Regions from separate parts of the Streptomyces sp. NPDC004658 genome, predicted to be linked through region 2. Evidence: riboswitches for the same ligand, from Rfam matches in the RefSeq annotation. Region 2 holds a riboswitch; each other region holds the start of a gene.

Region 1 (4,129 bases), on a different contig from region 2:
GCGCAGTCGGCACGATGGGCCCTCGATTTAAGGACCCACCGCCTCCCCGGCGAACTCCGGGGAATTCAGGCACGAGGAATTCGGGCAGCACGAAATACCCCGCCCGGAAATCACTCTTCTTTGTATACGGTGCGCTTGTTAATGCCGCGGGCCCGACATGTTTACGACGTGTTGCGAAGTCCTCACGCGCTCCGCGGCGGAGGAAAGGCGCAGCCGGTGCGCGCCCGTCGCGCGCTCGGCGTGCAGCGCCGTGAGCGCCCGCGCGCGCTCGGCGTCGCCACGCGCCACCGCGTCCACGATGGCGCCGTGCTCCGTCCAGTACTCCACCGGACCGGCCGGCGCCTCCACCGTGTACATCCAGGCGATCTTGTGCCGCAACTGGGTGAGCACCGAGGTCAGCGAGGGGCTGCCGGAGGCCTGGGCGAGCGTCTCGTGGAACCAGCCGCCCAGCGAGCGCAGATCCTCGTTGCTGCCCCTGCGGGCCCGCTCCTGGCCCAGCCGGACCAGGCCCCGCAGCACCTTCAGATGGGCCTCGGTGCGCCGCTGCGCGGCCCGCGCGGCGCCCAGCGGCTCCAGCAGCGTCCGCATCTCCAGGAGGTCGGCGGCCTCCTGCTCGGTCGGCTCGGCCACGCACGCGCCCGCGTGCCGGCGCGTCACCACGAAGCCCTCGGCCTCCAGGGTGCGCAGGGCCTCGCGCACGGGGACGCGGGAGACGCCGTAGCGGCGGGCCAGGACTTCCTCGGTCAGGCGGCTGCCGCGCTCGTAGACACCCGCGACGATGTCGTCCCGGATGGCCGTGCACACCGAGTGCGCCGGAATACGCATGACCGACCTCCGTCTTAATCCCCGTGAAACGTCGACGATGGACGTGTGTTCCGTGACTCTATTCCAATGAGCCAGAATTTCCGACGGCAGCCCCTAATCCATGGCTATTTTTTGGACAACGGACCCGCGGACACCGCGAAAAACACGAAAGCCCCGGCTCGGTGAGCCGGGGCTTCGCACAGTCGTGCGGTCGGTGTCAGAGGTGCACGCCGTGCTTGCGGAGGTAGGCGACGGGGTCGACGTCCGAGCCGTAGTCGGGGGTCGTGCGCGCCTCGAAGTGGAGGTGCGGGCCCGTGACGTTGCCGGTGGCGCCGGACAGGCCGATCTGCTGGCCCGGGACGACCTTCTGGCCCACCGTGACCCCGATGGACGACAGGTGCCCGTACTGGGTGTACATGCCGTCGGCCATGCGGATCACGATCTGGTTGCCGTACGCGCCGCCCCAGCCCGTGGAGACCACCGTGCCGGAACCCACCGCGTGGACCGCCGTGCCGCTCGCCGCGTGGAAGTCGACGCCGGTGTGCGCACCGGAGGACCACAGGGAGCTGCTGGCCCGGTAGGCGGTGGAGACGTACGAGTGCGCGATCGGGGGGACGAAGGCGTTCAGCCGCTTGCGCTCGGCCTCACGGGCGGCCCGGGCCTTGGCGGCGCGGATCTCCTGGGCCCGCTCGGCCGCCGCCTTGGCCGCGGCCTCCTCGGCCGCCTTCTGCTCGGCGGCCTGCTGCTGCGCGGCGGCCTGCGCGCCGATCTCGTCGGCGACGTCGTCGGACACGGCGACGACCGGGGTGAGGCCGGTCTGCTCCGTGGAGTTCTCCGCGGCGAGCGCCGGGGAGGCGGCGAGGGTGCCGATCACACCGGTGGTGGTGAGGGCCGCGACGCCGGCCGCCTGAACGGTCGTCCGCTTGACCCGGCCGGGCTTGCGGTGCTTACCGGTGGCGCACATGAACGCCATGAAGTGGCTGGTCCTTTCCTTCCCTCTCGCCTACCGGGTTAGCTGACGGGTTCGGAGCAGGAAGGTCTCCTACGGGCCCCCTCGCAACCGCGCGGGCGCCCGATTCACCCCAGGGACGGTGGGTCCCCGGCTCCCCTGGCTCGCGCCGTACGGGGACTCGGCGATGACTGTCCGCTGCCGCGGGTGCGGCGCACTGCCTGACGAACAGCCCGGACGAAGCTACGCAGGCACGCTGTCAATCCTCAAACGCAACCCGGCTTTTGTAGCGCATCCCACAGGGCAGACAGGCAACCTCCGTCCCAAAACGGGCATCTGAGGGAGGGAGTGGAACAGCGTGGGGCCCTGACGACCCGTAGGTCGTCAGGGCCCCACGCGCGCGTGCCGTCGGCCGGCCGCCGCCACGGCCGCGTCTACTCGGCCGCCACCACGGTCACTTCACCGATGCCCAGCGCCTCCACCGGCGCCTTGATCTGCGACGCGTCACCGACGAGGACGGTCACCAGGCGGTCCACCGGGAAGGCGTTCACGACGGCCGCGGTGGCCTCCACCGTGCCCGTGGCCGCCAGCCGCTGGTACAGCGTCGCCTGGAAGTCGTCGGGCAGGTGCTGCTCGACCTGGTCGGCCAGCGTGCTCGCGACGGCCGCCGCGGTCTCGTACTTCAGCGGCGCCACACCGACCAGGTTCTGCACGGCGACGTCCCGCTCGGCGTCGGTCAGGCCGTCCGCCGCGACCGTGCGCAGCACCTTCCACAGGTCGTCCAGCGCCGGACCGGTGTTCGGGGTGTCCACGGAGCCGCTGATGGCGAGCATCGCCGCGCCCGTGCCGTCCGGCGCGGACCGCAGGACCTGCCCGAAGGCCCGCACGCCGTAGGTGTAGCCCTTCTCCTCGCGCAGCACGCGGTCCAGGCGGGAGGTGAGGGTGCCGCCGAGGCAGTACGTGCCGAGCACCTGGGCGGGCCACACCCGGTCGTGCCGGTCGGGTCCGATCCGGCCGATGAGCAGCTGGGTCTGCACCGCGCCGGGCCGGTCCACGATGACCACGCGCCCGGTGTCGTCGGCGGTCACCGGCGGCACCGGCCGGGGCTCGCCCGGGGTGCCGGTCCACTCGCCCAGGGTGTCACCCAGCAGCGCGTCCAGGTCGGCGCCGGTCAGGTCGCCGACGACGACCACGGTGGCCGTGGCGGGCCGCACATGACGGTCGTAGAAGGCGCGTACCGCCGCCGCGTCGATCTTCTCGACCGTCTCCTCGGTGCCCTGGCGCGGACGGGACATCCGCGAGTTCGCGGGGAACAGCTCCTTGGAGAGTTCCTTGGCGGCCCGGCGGGAGGGGTTGGCCAGCTCGTGCGGGATCTCGTCCAGGCGGTTGCGGACCAGCCGCTCCACCTCGCTCGTCGCGAAGGCGGGCGCGCGCAGGGCGTCGGCGAGCAGGCCGAGGCCCTTGGCCAGGCGGGAGGCCGGGACCTCCAGGCTGAGTCGCACGCCGGGGTGGTCGGCGTGCGCGTCGAGGGTGGCACCCGCGCGCTCCAGCTCGGCGGCGAACTCCTCGGCGGAGTGCTTGTCGGTGCCCTCGGAGAAGGCCCGCGCCATGATCGTGGCGACGCCGTCCAGGCCGGCCGGCTCGGCGTCCAGCGGGGCGTCCAGCAGCACCTCGACGGCGACGACCTGCTGGCCCGGGCGGTGGCAGCGCAGCACGGTCAGACCGTTGTCGAGGGTGCCGCGCTCGGGCGCCGGGAACGCCCACGGCTTGGCCTCGCCGGGCTGCGGCTGGGGGTGGAAGTCCATGGTGGCGAGCTCGGTCACTGGGCCGTCTCCTCGTTCTCGGTCTCGTCGCGGCCCGCCTCTACGGTCGCTTCCTGCTCGGGGTCCTCGGGGATCTTGGCGTCCTCGACGGCCTCCGGGGACTTCGGCTCGTAGACGAGGACCGCGCGGTTGTCGGGCCGCAGGCGTGCCTTGGCGACCTCCTGGACCTCCTGCGGGGTCACCGCCAGGACCCGCTTGACGGCCGTCAGGGCGAGCTGCGGGTCGCCGAAGAGGACCGCGTACCGGCACAGTTCGTCGGCGCGGCCGGCGACCGTGCCGAGCCGGTCCAGCCACTCGCGCTCCAGCTGGGCCTGGGCGCGCTCCATCTCCTCGGGCGTGGGGCCCTCCGCGGCGAACCGGGCCAGCTCCTCGTCGATGGCGGCCTCGATGACCGGCACCTCGACGTCACCGGAGGTCTTCACGTCCAGCCAGCCCATGGACGGCGCGCCGGCCAGGCGCAGCAGGCCGAAGCCGGCCGCGACGGCCGTCCGGTCCCGGCGCACCAGCCGGTTGTACAGGCGGGAGGACTCGCCGCCGCCGAGGATGGTCAGGG
Region 2 (4,129 bases):
GTCGCGCAGCTGCTCGACGCGCTGGCGGGCCTGCTCCCGCTGCCGCTGGAGGTCGGCGATCTGCGCGCGCTGGGAGACGTACTGCCGCATGGGATAGGCGAGGGCGACGATCATCGTGCACAGCACCAGCGCGAGCAGGGCCGCCCGGCCGGTCAGCCGGGAGCGGCGGGCCTGCCGCTTGGTCTGGGAGCGGTAGACACGGGCCGCGGTCTGCTCACCGAGCAGCCGCAGCCTGGTCGCGGTGGAGAAACGGTCCCGGTCCTTCACGGCCATCTGGCTCTCCGCCTCCCCTGTCACACGTGCGTACGTCCCCGGACACGGTACGGGACCGAGTACGGGGACGTACGTACGACTGGCTAGGACTTAACCCGGGAAGGCTCAGCCCTTGAAGCGCGGGAACGCGCTGCGGCCGGCGTACACCGCCGCGTCGTCGAGGATCTCCTCGATGCGCAGCAGCTGGTTGTACTTGGCGACGCGCTCGGAGCGGGCCGGGGCACCGGTCTTGATCTGGCCGCAGTTGGTGGCGACGGCCAGGTCGGCGATGGTGACGTCCTCGGTCTCGCCGGAGCGGTGCGACATCATGCACTTGAAGCCGTTGCGCTGGGCCAGCTCGACGGCGTCCAGGGTCTCGGTCAGCGAGCCGATCTGGTTGACCTTGACCAGCAGGGCGTTGGCGGCGCCCTCCTCGATGCCGCGGGCGAGGCGCTCGGGGTTGGTGACGAACAGGTCGTCGCCGACCAGCTGGACCTTGTCGCCGAGCTTGTCGGTGATGACCTTCCAGCCGGCCCAGTCGTCCTCGAACAGCGGGTCCTCGATGGAGACGAGCGGGTAGGCCGCCACGAGCTCCTCGTAGTACTCCGTCATCTCGGCGGCGGAGCGCTCCTTGCCCTCGAAGAGGTACTTGCCGTCCTTGTAGAACTCGGAGGCGGCCACGTCGAGCGCGAGGGCGATCTGCTCGCCGGGGGCGTAGCCGGCCTCCTTGACGGCCTCCAGGATGAGGTCGAGGGCCTCGCGGTTGGAGCCGAGGTTCGGGGCGAAGCCGCCCTCGTCGCCGAGGCCGGTGGACAGGCCCTTGCTCTTCAGGACCTTCTTCAGGGTGTGGTAGACCTCGGTGCCCCAGCGCAGGGCCTCGGAGAAGGACTCCGCGCCGATCGGGGCGATCATGAACTCCTGGATGTCCACGTTGGAGTCGGCGTGCGAGCCGCCGTTCAGGATGTTCATCATCGGCACCGGCAGCAGGTGCGCGTTCGGGCCGCCCAGGTAGCGGAAGAGGGGGAGGTCGCTGGCCTCGGAGGCGGCGTGGGCGACGGCGAGCGAGACGCCGAGGATGGCGTTGGCGCCGAGGGAGCCCTTGTTGTCGGTGGCGTCCAGGTCGAACATGGCCTGGTCGATCAGGCGCTGCTCGGTGGCGTCGTAACCGACCAGCTCCGGACCGATCTGCTCGATCACGGCGAGGACGGCCTTCTCGACGCCCTTGCCCTGGTAGCGGTTCGGGTCGCCGTCGCGGAGCTCGATGGCCTCGAAGGCGCCGGTCGAGGCGCCGGACGGGACGGCGGCACGACCCGTGCTGCCGTCGTCGAGGCCGACCTCGACCTCGACCGTGGGGTTGCCTCGGGAGTCCAGGATTTCCCGGGCTACGACGACGTCGATGGACGGCACGAGCATCTCCTTCTTGGATGTGACGCTGGAAGTGCGGGGCGGTGTGCCTTACGGCTGTGCCTTGCGACTAGAGCCTAACCGTCCCGGGGGCGTCGGCCACCGACCGACCGCCCCGTGGACAAGCCGACGGTACCTTTTGTTTCTCGCCGAAACAAAGGGTCCGGGGATGGTGGGCGCAAAAAGGCCCCGCCCCGGTGCGTACGGGGGAACACGCACCGGGGCGGGGAGCCCGTGGGGACGGGGGGACGGCCCGCACGGGGGCCTTCACCGCGGCCCGCGCGAACGCGCGGGCCACGAGCGGGGTGTCACTTCAGGTGGAGCTGCTGACCCGGGTAGATCAGGTTGGCGTCCTCGACGATGTCCTTGTTCAGCTCGAACAGCTTCTGCCAGCCGCCCTGCACGTGGTGCTGCTCGGCGATGGAGCTGAGCGTGTCACCGGTGACGACCTTGTACTCGCCGTCGCCCTTCTTGACCTTCTTGCCGGTCGGGGTGGTGACGGTCTTGCTCTGCCCCTTGCTCGGGCTCGCGGCCGGGCGCTCGGCGGAGCGGGAGGCGGTCTGCTGCTCGGTGGAGCGGGTGCTGGTGGAGCCGCCCGAGTTCGTGGAGGTGCTCGGCGCGGAGCCGTTGTACGGGGTGCTGGACAGGCCCGTGCCGCAGACCGGCCAGGCGCCCTTGCCCTGAGCGGAGAGGACCTTCTCGGCGACGGCGATCTGCTGCGCCTTGCTGGCCTGGTTGGCCTGCGGGGCGTAGGCGGTGCCGCCGTACGCGGCCCAGGTGGAGGCGGAGAACTGCAGACCGCCGTAGTAGCCGTTGCCGGTGTTGATGGACCAGTTGCCACCGGACTCGCACTGGGCGACCGCGTCCCACTGGGAGGCGGTGGCGGCGGAGGCGTTGCCGGCCGCCATCAGCGGGGCGGCGACGGCGGCACCGGTGACACCGGCGAGCGCGATGGCGCGGACGGCCTTGGCCGGACGACGGTGCTTGCCCTTGCTGGAAAACAGCATGGATCGATCCCCTCACCGACGCCTGCGAGGTGAGCTGTCGGGTTCGGGCCGGTTGAGTTGCCCGGCCGCACTCCGCTTGCGCGGATGCGGCTTCACCCCAAGCCGGTTCCGGCATCAACTGCCGGGCCCGGCACCTACCTTGGGTCCCCCGCTCCTGCCTACGGCGCTTGACGCGACGACTGTTCCCGGGCAACCGCTGGCAGGATTCGGCGTTGCGGCTGCCGGGGCTCGTGGTGACGAGCGGTCCCGACCGTAGACACGTGATCCGCGGAATTTCAAAGACGATCAGGGCTTCTGAGACTCATCCCACACTTTCCCGAAAGCGGACATTAGGGCGCTAAGTGGGGCGTCAACTCCCGCTACTCGGCGCCCGTTTCGCCCCCGACTTCCAGGGTCTGACCGGCACTGATGTGGTTCGGGTCGGCCCCGATGGCCTTCTTGTTGCCGTCGTACAGCGCGCGCCACCCGCCGTCGACGTCAAGAGAGTCGGCGATGGAGGCGAGCGTGTCGCCCTGGCGGACGGTGTACGTGTCCGTCTCGCGGGAGGCGTGCCGGCCGGAAGACGTGGCGTTCTGACCGTTTGTCACGCTTTCGTCCGCACCGCTCTCGTCGGCGCTCGCTCCGCGGTGCCGCCCGCCGCCGAGGGATCCGGTGTCCACCAGGCTCCAGGAACCCGCCGCCTGCTGGGGGTTGTCCGCGACGCCGGTGTCCGGGCCGGCCGAGGGAGAGCTGTCGGCTCCCTGCGGGCTGCCGGTGTCCGGCGCGGCGGACTTGTCGGACTTGGGGGCGTTGGTCCCCGTGGAACCGGTGGCCGTGCCGGCGCCCTTGCCCGGCTTGGCGCTCGGCGTGGCGGCCTCGTCCGAGGAGGAGGAACCGGCGCCGGAGCCCGAGTCGGAGCCCGCACCGGTGGAGGGCGACGAATCCGGCAGACCGGGCGAGTCGGGACTGCCGGAGGAACCGGACGTACCGGAGTGGCCCGCCGATCCGGACGAGTCGCCCGCAGCGCCCGTGCCACCGGAGCCTCCGACGCCCGTGTCGACGTGCGTCGAGCCCGAGTCCTCGGTCAGGCCGGACAGCAGGGCACAGGTGGCCCACGGGGTGGTGCCCTTGTCGGCGAGGATCTTCTCGGCGACGGCGATCTGCTGGTTGCGGCTCGCCTGGTCGGGGCTGGCCGCGTACCGGCCGCCGCCGTACGCGTTCCAGTCCTCCTGCGAGATCTGGAGGCCGCCGTAGTACCCGTTGCCGGTGTCGGCGCTCCAGGAGCCGCCGCTCTCGCACTCGGCCACCTTGTCCCATGTGGTGCCGTCGGCCGCGTTGGCGCTCGCCGCGCCGAGGAGCGGGATGGCGATGGCGGAGCCGGTCACTCCGGCCGCGACGAGGAGGGCCGGGGCCTGACGGGGGCGACGGTGTCGGCCGTTCCCGGAGAGCATGCAGAAGCCTTTCGAGCGACAGCAGGACCGGCGCGG
Region 3 (4,129 bases), on a different contig from region 2:
ATAGTGCTCGACCGGGTCTCGGCCGTCCGAGGGACCCGCGGTCTCCAGGATCTGGCCGGTGACGAGGCGTTCGAACGCGAGGGCCTGCACCCGGACCGCCTCGGGTCCGAGGTCGGCGAGGATCTGGGAGGCGCGGGCGAAGAGGAAGTCGCCGGTGAGGACGGCGACGGAGTTGCCCCAGCGGGTGTTCGCGCTGTCCACACCACGCCGTACGGCCGCCTCGTCCATGACGTCGTCGTGGTACAGCGTGGCAAGGTGGGTCAGCTCCACGACCACGGCCGACGGCACCACGCCCGGCGCGTAGGGGTCGCCGAACTGGGCGGCGAGCATCACGAGGAGGGGCCGGAACCGCTTCCCGCCCGCCCGCACGAGGTGCTGCGCGGCCTCCGTGATGAACGGGACCTCGCTCTTGGTGGCTTCGAGCAAGCCTTCCTCGACAGCCGCCAATCCGGCCTGGACATCGGCTTCCAGAGCCTGGTCCCGCACGCTCAGCCCGAACGGCCCGACGACGGTCACGAGGGGTCTCCTGTCTGCTGGTGTCTGCTGGCGATTACACGGTTTGTCGATAGGTCGCTGCCATCACTCAAGTCAGCGTATCCGGTCCTCTTTCGATCACCGATAGCGCCCACCGGTCCAGCCCGGGCGATACCGGATCATGACCGGCATGGTTTTGATCACACGGTGTGAACGGATATTTATCCATATAAGAGTAATCCGGACACTGTGCCCTCACCTCCGCAACGACGCGCCCCGCACGCCAGGTTTCACCATCTCCCCGACTTCCGGTGCGAATCCCCCTAATCCCCCTTGTCCGATTTAAAACCGTTTGCTATTTCGTGAATTGGGTCACGCGACCAGCCGACCCACTCCCTCCCCCAGGCCCCCCTGAGCCCTTGCGTCATCGGCGAGTTGAGGATTGGCAACCGCAAAGGATCAAGCACCTCATACACCGTCGATCAAGGTCAAATCGCACGTTGTATGAATCCGGCCCTTGTTCCCGACATGTGCTCTCGCATACGTTCCGGGCCGTCGGGCGGACGCCGAATCCTGCCGCCGCCCGCATACCCATCGACGAACTCATTCGCACGGCAGGAGCGGGGGACCCAGGTAAGCCGCCGGTCCGGAACGGCACACGCCGCGCCGGGACGGCTAGGGGTGAAGCCATGCCTCCGTCAGGGGCACGGCCGGGCACCTCCCCGCCCGAACCCGACAGCTCACCTCGCAGGCGCCGGAGAGGAACGCCCCCATGTCTGCTGTCGCTCAGCCCCGCCGTACCCGGAACAGCCGCCTCGTCCGTGTGCTCACCGCCGCCGGCACCGGCGCCGCCGTCCTCGCCCTGCCGCTCATCGGCGCGACCAGCGCCTCCGCGGCCCCGAGCACCGTCACCACGGCCGCCACCACCCCCGCCGGCTACCCCAACAACCTCGACGGCTGGATCCGCGAGTCGCTCGCGATCATGGCCGAGAAGCACATCCCGGGCACCTACAACGGCATCTACCGCAACATCATCCGCGAGTCCTCGGGCAACCCGAAAGCCATCAACCTGTGGGACTCCAACGCCGCCAAGGGCATCCCGTCCAAGGGCCTGCTCCAGGTCATCGACCCGACGTTCAACGCCTACCACGTGGCCGGCACATCCTTCGACATCTACGACCCGGTCGCCAACATCACCGCCGCCTGCAACTACGCGGCCGCCCGCTACGGGTCCATCGACAACGTGTTCGGCGCGTACTGACCCGCACCGGCGGCCTGACCGGGCGCCCCGGAGATTCCGGCCCGTCGCCCTCCTGGCGTTCCGGTCAGCCGCGCCCCTGGCGTTCCGGTCAGTCGCGCTACTGATATTCCGGTCAGTCGGTCGGGAAAAGTCTTTCGAGGACGACGGCGATGCCGTCGTCCTCGTTCGACAGGGTGATCTCGTCGGCCACCGCCTTGAGTTCGGGATGCGCGTTGGCCATGGCGACACCGCGCCCGGCCCAGTCGAACATCGGGATGTCGTTGGGCATGTCACCGAAGGCGAGGGCCTCGTCGGCCACGATCCCGAGCCGCTCGGCGGCCAGCGCCAGCCCGGTCGCCTTCGTCACCCCGCACGGCTGGAGCTCCACCGTGCCCGGCCCCGACATCGTGACCGTCGCCAGCGAACCCACCGCCGCGCGCGCCACGGCCGCCAACTCGTCGTCGGACAGGGTGGCGTGCCGCAGCAGCACCTTGCTGATGGGCGCGCACCACAGATCGTCCCGCCGGCCGACCCGCACCGCCGGCAGCGTCGGGTGGGGCATCCGGTAGCCGGGCTCGATGAGCGTGAGCCCGTCCACACCGTCCTGGTCGACCGCCGCGTAGACCTGTCCCACCTCCGCCTCGATCTTGCCGAGCGCGGTCTCGGCCAGCTCCCGGTCCAGCCGGACCGACCACAGCAGACGGTCGGACCCGGCGTCGTACACCTGCGCCCCCTGTCCGCACACCGCGAGTCCCACGCAGCCGAGGTCCGCGAGCAGCGGCCGTACCCGCGGGGCCGGGCGGCCCGTCACCACCAGATGCCGGGCGCCGGCCCGCGCCACCCGCGCGAGCGCGGCGAGGGACCGGTCCGAGACGGTGTCGTCGCCGCGCAGCAGCGTCCCGTCCAGGTCCGTGGCGATCAGTGCGAATGCCGGGGTGGGTGCCATGATCAGAGAATACGGACAGGACACCCCGCCGACTCACCCGTCATGGCCCGCACTTACGTGCCGCTTCGTCCCAACCCCGCGCCGTGGACCGCGCGATGGGCGACATCAGGGCCGTGGGTCGGGGCCACGTGTGCGACCAGGCCCGGCGGAGCCGGTTCCGCACCGCAGGGGCAGGGCGTCACCGGCTGTACGACGACGCGGCACGCGAACTCTTCTGGCACGGCGCGAGCAGCCGTGCGCGCACCTGGTGAGGCACTGCCCAAGACACGCAGCTCCGCCGTAACGTGTGGCCCGACCACATGGAACGCACTGCCATGCATGGCCCGGATGAGAGTGAGGCAGCACCCCATGCCCCCCTTCGACGTCCCCGAGGGCGACCCCTTCGGCCCGCACAACCTCCCCTACGGCGTGTTCTCGCCCCCCGGCAGCACGGAGCGGAGGGTCGGCGTCCGGCTCGGGAACCACGTCCTCGACGCGGGCGCCGCAGCCGCCGCGCTCGGCTCGCCCCACCAGCCGCTGCTCGCCCGGCCCACCCTCAACCCGCTGCTGGCCGCAGGCCGCTCCACCTGGTCGGACGTACGGCGCGCCGTCACGTCCTGGGTCACCGACCCGGCACACCGCGCGACCGTCGAGCCGCTGTTCCACCCCCTGTCCGAGGTGACCCTGCACCTGCCCTTCGAGGTCGCGGACTACGTCGACTTCTACGCCTCGGAGAACCACGCCCGGAACGTCGGCCGGATCTTCCGCCCCGACGCCGAGGACTCCCTCACCCCCAACTGGAAGCACCTGCCGATCGGTTACCACGGCCGCTCCGGCACCGTGGTCGTCTCCGGCACGGACGTCGTACGGCCCTCCGGGCAGCGCAAGGGTCCGACCGACCCCGCGCCCGTCTTCGGCCCCTCGATCCGGCTGGACATCGAGGCCGAGGTCGGCTTCGTCGTGGGCGTGCCGTCGCGGCTGGGCACCCCGGTCGCGCTCGGTGACTTCCGGGAGCACGTCTTCGGGCTGTGCCTGCTGAACGACTGGTCCGCACGCGACATCCAGGCCTGGGAGTACGTCCCCCTCGGCCCGTTCCTCGGCAAGTCCTTCGCCACCTCGGTGTCGGCGTGGATCACCCCGCTGGAGGCGCTGGAGCACGCGCGCGTGGCGCCTCCCGAGCGCACCCATCCGCTGCTGCCCTACCTGGACGACTCGGCGCCCGGCACCGAGCCCGGCGGGTACGACCTCCGCATCTCGGTCGCGATCAACGGCCATGTGGTCTCCGAACCGCCCTTCTCCACCATGTACTGGACCGCCGCCCAGCAGCTCGCCCACATGACCGTGAACGGCGCGTCCCTGCGCACGGGCGACCTGTACGGCTCCGGCACGGTGAGCGGCCCCGCCGAAGGCCAGCGCGGCTCCCTGCTGGAACTGACGTGGAACGGCCGTGACCCCCTCGACCTCCCGGACGGCAAGCGGACGTTCCTGGA
Region 4 (4,129 bases), on a different contig from region 2:
GTGGCGTGAGCCGGACACCTTCGTCCACGCGGCCGACGGGACGGGGCTGCTTGTCGCCGGAGGTGCGCGGGTCGTGGTGCTTGGCGAGCTGGAGGAGCTCGCCAAGGCGCCGAACGCCCACTTGCTGTGAGCGCCGGCCCGTCCGCCGGGGGCGCCTGGTGGGCGGGCCGGAAACGGCTCAGGGCCCGGAATCCAGTGGATTCCGGGCCCTGACCCTTCAGTAGCGGGGACAGGATTTGAACCTGCGACCTCTGGGTTATGAGCCCAGCGAGCTACCGAGCTGCTCCACCCCGCGTCGTTGTGACTCCAGTGTACGCCATGCGCGGGACCGCTCGCACACCCCTTTCGGTCCACCCCGGTCGCCGCCCGCCCCGGGGCCCGGAAACCTGGAGGTACGTCGGACAAGTGGGAGACACGCGGTGCGCCCTGGAAAGGTGGAGGAGAGCCCGTACGCCAGGGCGGGCGGCCGGCTCCCCGGCGATCCCGTGCCCGACCCGGGCCTCGGCGACGAGCCGGTGCCGGTGCGTGCCCGCCGCCGCCCGAGCCCCCGTACGCAGGCCCGCGCCCTGCCCGCCCTCCTCATCGTCGGCGGTGTCCTGTACGGCCTGCTCGCCCCGGACGACTTCACCGCCGTCCCCTTCTTCACCGCGGCCCCGCTGGTCGCCGCGCCCCTGTCGTCGCTGCGCACCACCGTGCTGACCGGCCTCGCCTCCCTCGCCGCCGCCTACGCCGTGCACACGCACGCCGGGGCCCATCCGGCCGTGGGCACCCTCACCGACGTGGTCACCGTCGCCACGGTCGCCCTGCTGGCCGTCGCCATCAACCGGGTGGTCCGCCGGGGCGACCGGCGGCTCGCCTCCGCCCGGGAGATCGCCGAGGCCGCCCAGCGGGCCGTCCTGCCGGAGCCGGACGAGCGGATCGGCGGCTACGAGATCGCCGCCTGCTACGAGGCGGCACGGCAGGACGCCTTCATCGGCGGCGACCTGTACGCGGTGCAGGACAGCCCGTACGGCGTCCGGCTGGTCGTCGGGGACGTGCGCGGCAAGGGCATGGGCGCGGTCGCCGCCGTGGCCGTGGTGATCGGCGCGTTCCGGGAGGCGGCCGAGCAGGAGGCCACGCTGGAGGCGGTCGCCGAGCGGCTGGAGCGGGCACTGGCCCGCGAGGGCACCCGGCGCGACGGGATCGACGCCTTCGAGGGGTTCACCACCGCGGTCCTCGCCGAACTCCCGCACGAAGACGGCGTGGTACGGATCGTCAACCGCGGCCATCCGCCGCCGCTGCTGCTGCACGCCGACGGCACCCTGCGCACCCTCGCCCCCGAGGAGCCCGCGCTGCCGCTCGGCATGGGCGACCTCGGCATGTGGCCGGACCGGGCCACCGAGACCGCCTTCCCGAGCGGCGCGACCCTGCTGCTGCACACCGACGGCCTGTCCGAGGCCCGGGACGCCCACGGCCGTTTCTACGACCCCGCACGACGGCTCGCCGGGCGCACCTTCGCCGGTCCGGCCGCGCTGGTCGGCCGGCTCGCCGAGGAGGTGCGCCGGCACTCCGGGGGCGGCATGACGGACGACATGGCGCTGCTCGCCGTACGGCGGCCCTGAACGTCACCGAAGGTGACCGGGTGAGCGCCGTGCGCATCACATCTGAGTCACCATCAAAACCGAAAGTGACTGCTGAACGGGGCCGACGCTCGGTCAACTCGCCCGTTTTGGCGGGGTAGTGGCCGATAACTTCACCGGTAAAGACGGGAATGATCACGCCGAACGGCTTGGAAAGTGACTGGCAGGTCTATTAACGTTCGATAACGCAGCGCGGTCGTCACAGCCGTCACAAGAGGCGGCTCCGTGCGCACGCGCCGAATCCCGCAAGGGAACCGGGGAACCACCACCCTGGGGTGAATCACGCGGATGCCGTCGTCGGCTCACGGAGCCCTCGACCGGTATACGCGCGTAGGAGACCTTCCTGCTCCGAACCCGTCAGCTAACCCGGTAGGCGAAAGGAAGGAAAGGAGCACGCCTCCGTGGCGTCCAACCGGCCTGTCCCAGAAGCCCCGTTCATACCGGCACAGCGCGAGCCCGAGACCTTCGGGTACGGCGCCCACCACGCCGAGGAGGGCCCCTGGGAGGAGTGGAACCCCACCGAGGAGTCCATCGCCCCGGTGCGCGGCCGGCACCGCGTCGCCAAGCAGCGCGGCGGCTTCGCGCGCAGCTCCACCGTGCTGGGCGTCGGCGTCATGGCCGCGGTCGGCGCGGGCGGCATGGCCAGCGCCAACACCGGCAAGCCGCCGGTCTCCCTCTCCCTGCCGGACCTGCCCTCGGTCGGCTCCCTCTTCGGCGACGGCTCCGCCGACTCCCACCCGGCCCAGGCCGCGACCGCCACGCTGAGCCGCGTCGGTGTCACCACGACCGCCGGTGAGGACACCGCCGACGCGGGCGAGGCGCTGCGCAACCGCATCATGGCCCAGGCCGAGCAGCAGCGGGGCCAGGCCGAGAGCAAGGCCACCGCCGCCGCGGTCGCCGCCGCCGAGAAGCAGAGCGCCGACGCCGCCGCCCAGGCCGAGAAGGAGGCCGCCGCCCAGGCCGCAGCGGCCAAGGAGAAGGCGGAGGCCGCCGCCGCGAAGAAGGCCGAGGAGGAGCGGCTGGCCAAGCTGGCCGCGCAGTACACGCTGCCCACCTCCTCGTACACGATCACGTCGACCTTCGGCCAGGCCGGCTCGATGTGGTCCTCCGGCTACCACACCGGTCTCGACTTCGCCGCTCCCACCGGCACCCTGATCAAGGCCGTGCACAGCGGCACGATCACCGAGGCGGGCTGGGCCGGCTCCTACGGCTACCGCACGATCCTGACCCTGGACGACGGCACCGAGCTGTGGTTCTGCCACCAGTCCTCGATCAGCGTCTCCGTCGGCCAGAAGGTCACCACCGGCGAGGTCATCGGCCGCGTCGGCGCGACCGGCAACGTCACCGGCCCGCACCTGCACCTGGAGGTCCACCCCGACGGCCAGCCCACCGGCATCGACCCGATGGCGTGGCTGCGCGGCAAGGGCCTCACCCCCTGACGGCCGCGGCCCGCGAGGGAATTCGGCCCCGGCGGTGGGATGCGATCACCCACCGCCGGTGTTGGCATGACGTATGACGTCACTTCGTAAACTCGGCTCTTCCGATCTAGAGGTCTTCCCGCTGTCCCTCGGCGGCAACGTCTTCGGCTGGACCGCCGACGAGCAGACCTCCTTCGCCGTCCTCGACGCCTACACCGCCGCGGGCGGCAACTTCATCGACACCGCCGACTCCTACTCCGCCTGGATCGAGGGCAACCAGGGCGGCGAGTCGGAGACGATCATCGGCAAGTGGGTCAAGGCCCGCGGCAACCGCTCCGACATCGTCATCGCCACCAAGGTGAGCCAGCACCCGGAGTACCAGGGCCTGTCCGCCGCCAACATCAAGGCCGCCGCCGACGCCTCCCTGCGCCGCCTGGACACCGACTACATCGACCTCTACTACACCCACTTCGACAAGCCCGAGGTGCCGGTCGAGGAGATCATCGGCGCGCTGGACGAGCTGGTGAGGGCCGGAAAGGTCCGGCACATCGCCGCCTCCAACATCAGCCCCGAGCGCCTGCGGGCCTCCCTCGACTTCTCCGACCGCGAGGGCCTCGCCCGTTACGTCGCCCTCCAGCCGCACTACAACCTGGTCTCCCGGGACACCTACGAGGGCCCGCTCCAGGACCTGGTCGCCCGCGAGGGCCTGTCCGCCGTCCCGTACTTCTCCCTCGCCTCGGGCTTCCTCACCGGCAAGTACCGGCCCGGCAAGACCGTCGACAGCGCCCGCGCCGGCGCGGCACAGAAGCACGCGGACTCCGAGCGCGGCCAGAAGATCCTCGCGGCCCTGGACGAGATCGCCGCGGCCCACGAGGCCCCGGTCGCCACGGTCGCCCTGGCCTGGCTCGCCGCCCAGCCCACGGTCACGGCCCCGATCGCCTCGGCGCGGACGGTGGAACAGCTTCCGGCGCTGCTGGGAGTGGCGGAGCTGAAGCTCACGGACGCCGAGGTGACCCGGCTGACGGAGGCGTCCGCCTAGGCCGTCCCACCACGACGGCCCGGCCCGGCGGCGCCGGACCCCGCCTCGCCCCC

The links. Region 2 has a riboswitch for cyclic di-AMP ahead of ABZV94_RS05790 (transglycosylase family protein). Riboswitches for the same ligand answer to the same signal wherever they lie in the genome.
Positions count from the first base shown of each region.
Region 1: another riboswitch for cyclic di-AMP. It lies ahead of ABZV94_RS03255 (M23 family metallopeptidase); the one in region 2 lies ahead of ABZV94_RS05790 (transglycosylase family protein).
Region 3: another riboswitch for cyclic di-AMP. It lies ahead of ABZV94_RS04655 (transglycosylase SLT domain-containing protein); the one in region 2 lies ahead of ABZV94_RS05790 (transglycosylase family protein).
Region 4: another riboswitch for cyclic di-AMP. It lies ahead of ABZV94_RS31470 (M23 family metallopeptidase); the one in region 2 lies ahead of ABZV94_RS05790 (transglycosylase family protein).

Region 1 covers NZ_JBEXKG010000004.1:60,463-64,591, forward strand. The annotation lists gene ABZV94_RS03250 (GntR family transcriptional regulator) at 139-825, opposite strand; gene ABZV94_RS03255 (M23 family metallopeptidase) at 1,022-1,777, opposite strand; cyclic di-AMP (ydaO/yuaA leader) riboswitch at 1,790-1,950, opposite strand; gene ABZV94_RS03260 (pitrilysin family protein) at 2,188-3,576, opposite strand; gene ABZV94_RS03265 (pitrilysin family protein) at 3,573-4,129, opposite strand, start outside.
Region 2 covers NZ_JBEXKG010000008.1:69,772-73,900, forward strand. The annotation lists gene ABZV94_RS05780 (septum formation initiator family protein) at 1-273, opposite strand, end outside; gene eno (phosphopyruvate hydratase) at 379-1,665, opposite strand; gene ABZV94_RS05790 (transglycosylase family protein) at 1,965-2,663, opposite strand; cyclic di-AMP (ydaO/yuaA leader) riboswitch at 2,668-2,839, opposite strand; gene ABZV94_RS05795 (transglycosylase family protein) at 3,023-4,093, opposite strand.
Region 3 covers NZ_JBEXKG010000006.1:95,041-99,169, reverse strand. The annotation lists gene ABZV94_RS04660 (polyprenyl synthetase family protein) at 1-516, opposite strand, end outside; cyclic di-AMP (ydaO/yuaA leader) riboswitch at 1,060-1,241, shown strand; gene ABZV94_RS04655 (transglycosylase SLT domain-containing protein) at 1,247-1,735, shown strand; gene ABZV94_RS04650 (HAD family hydrolase) at 1,848-2,660, opposite strand; gene fahA (fumarylacetoacetase) at 3,009-4,129, shown strand, end outside.
Region 4 covers NZ_JBEXKG010000131.1:6,487-10,615, reverse strand. The annotation lists gene ABZV94_RS31485 (dihydrofolate reductase family protein) at 1-130, shown strand, start outside; tRNA gene ABZV94_RS31480 (tRNA-Met) at 222-295, opposite strand; gene ABZV94_RS31475 (PP2C family protein-serine/threonine phosphatase) at 420-1,601, shown strand; cyclic di-AMP (ydaO/yuaA leader) riboswitch at 1,844-2,009, shown strand; gene ABZV94_RS31470 (M23 family metallopeptidase) at 2,021-3,058, shown strand; gene ABZV94_RS31465 (aldo/keto reductase) at 3,132-4,076, shown strand.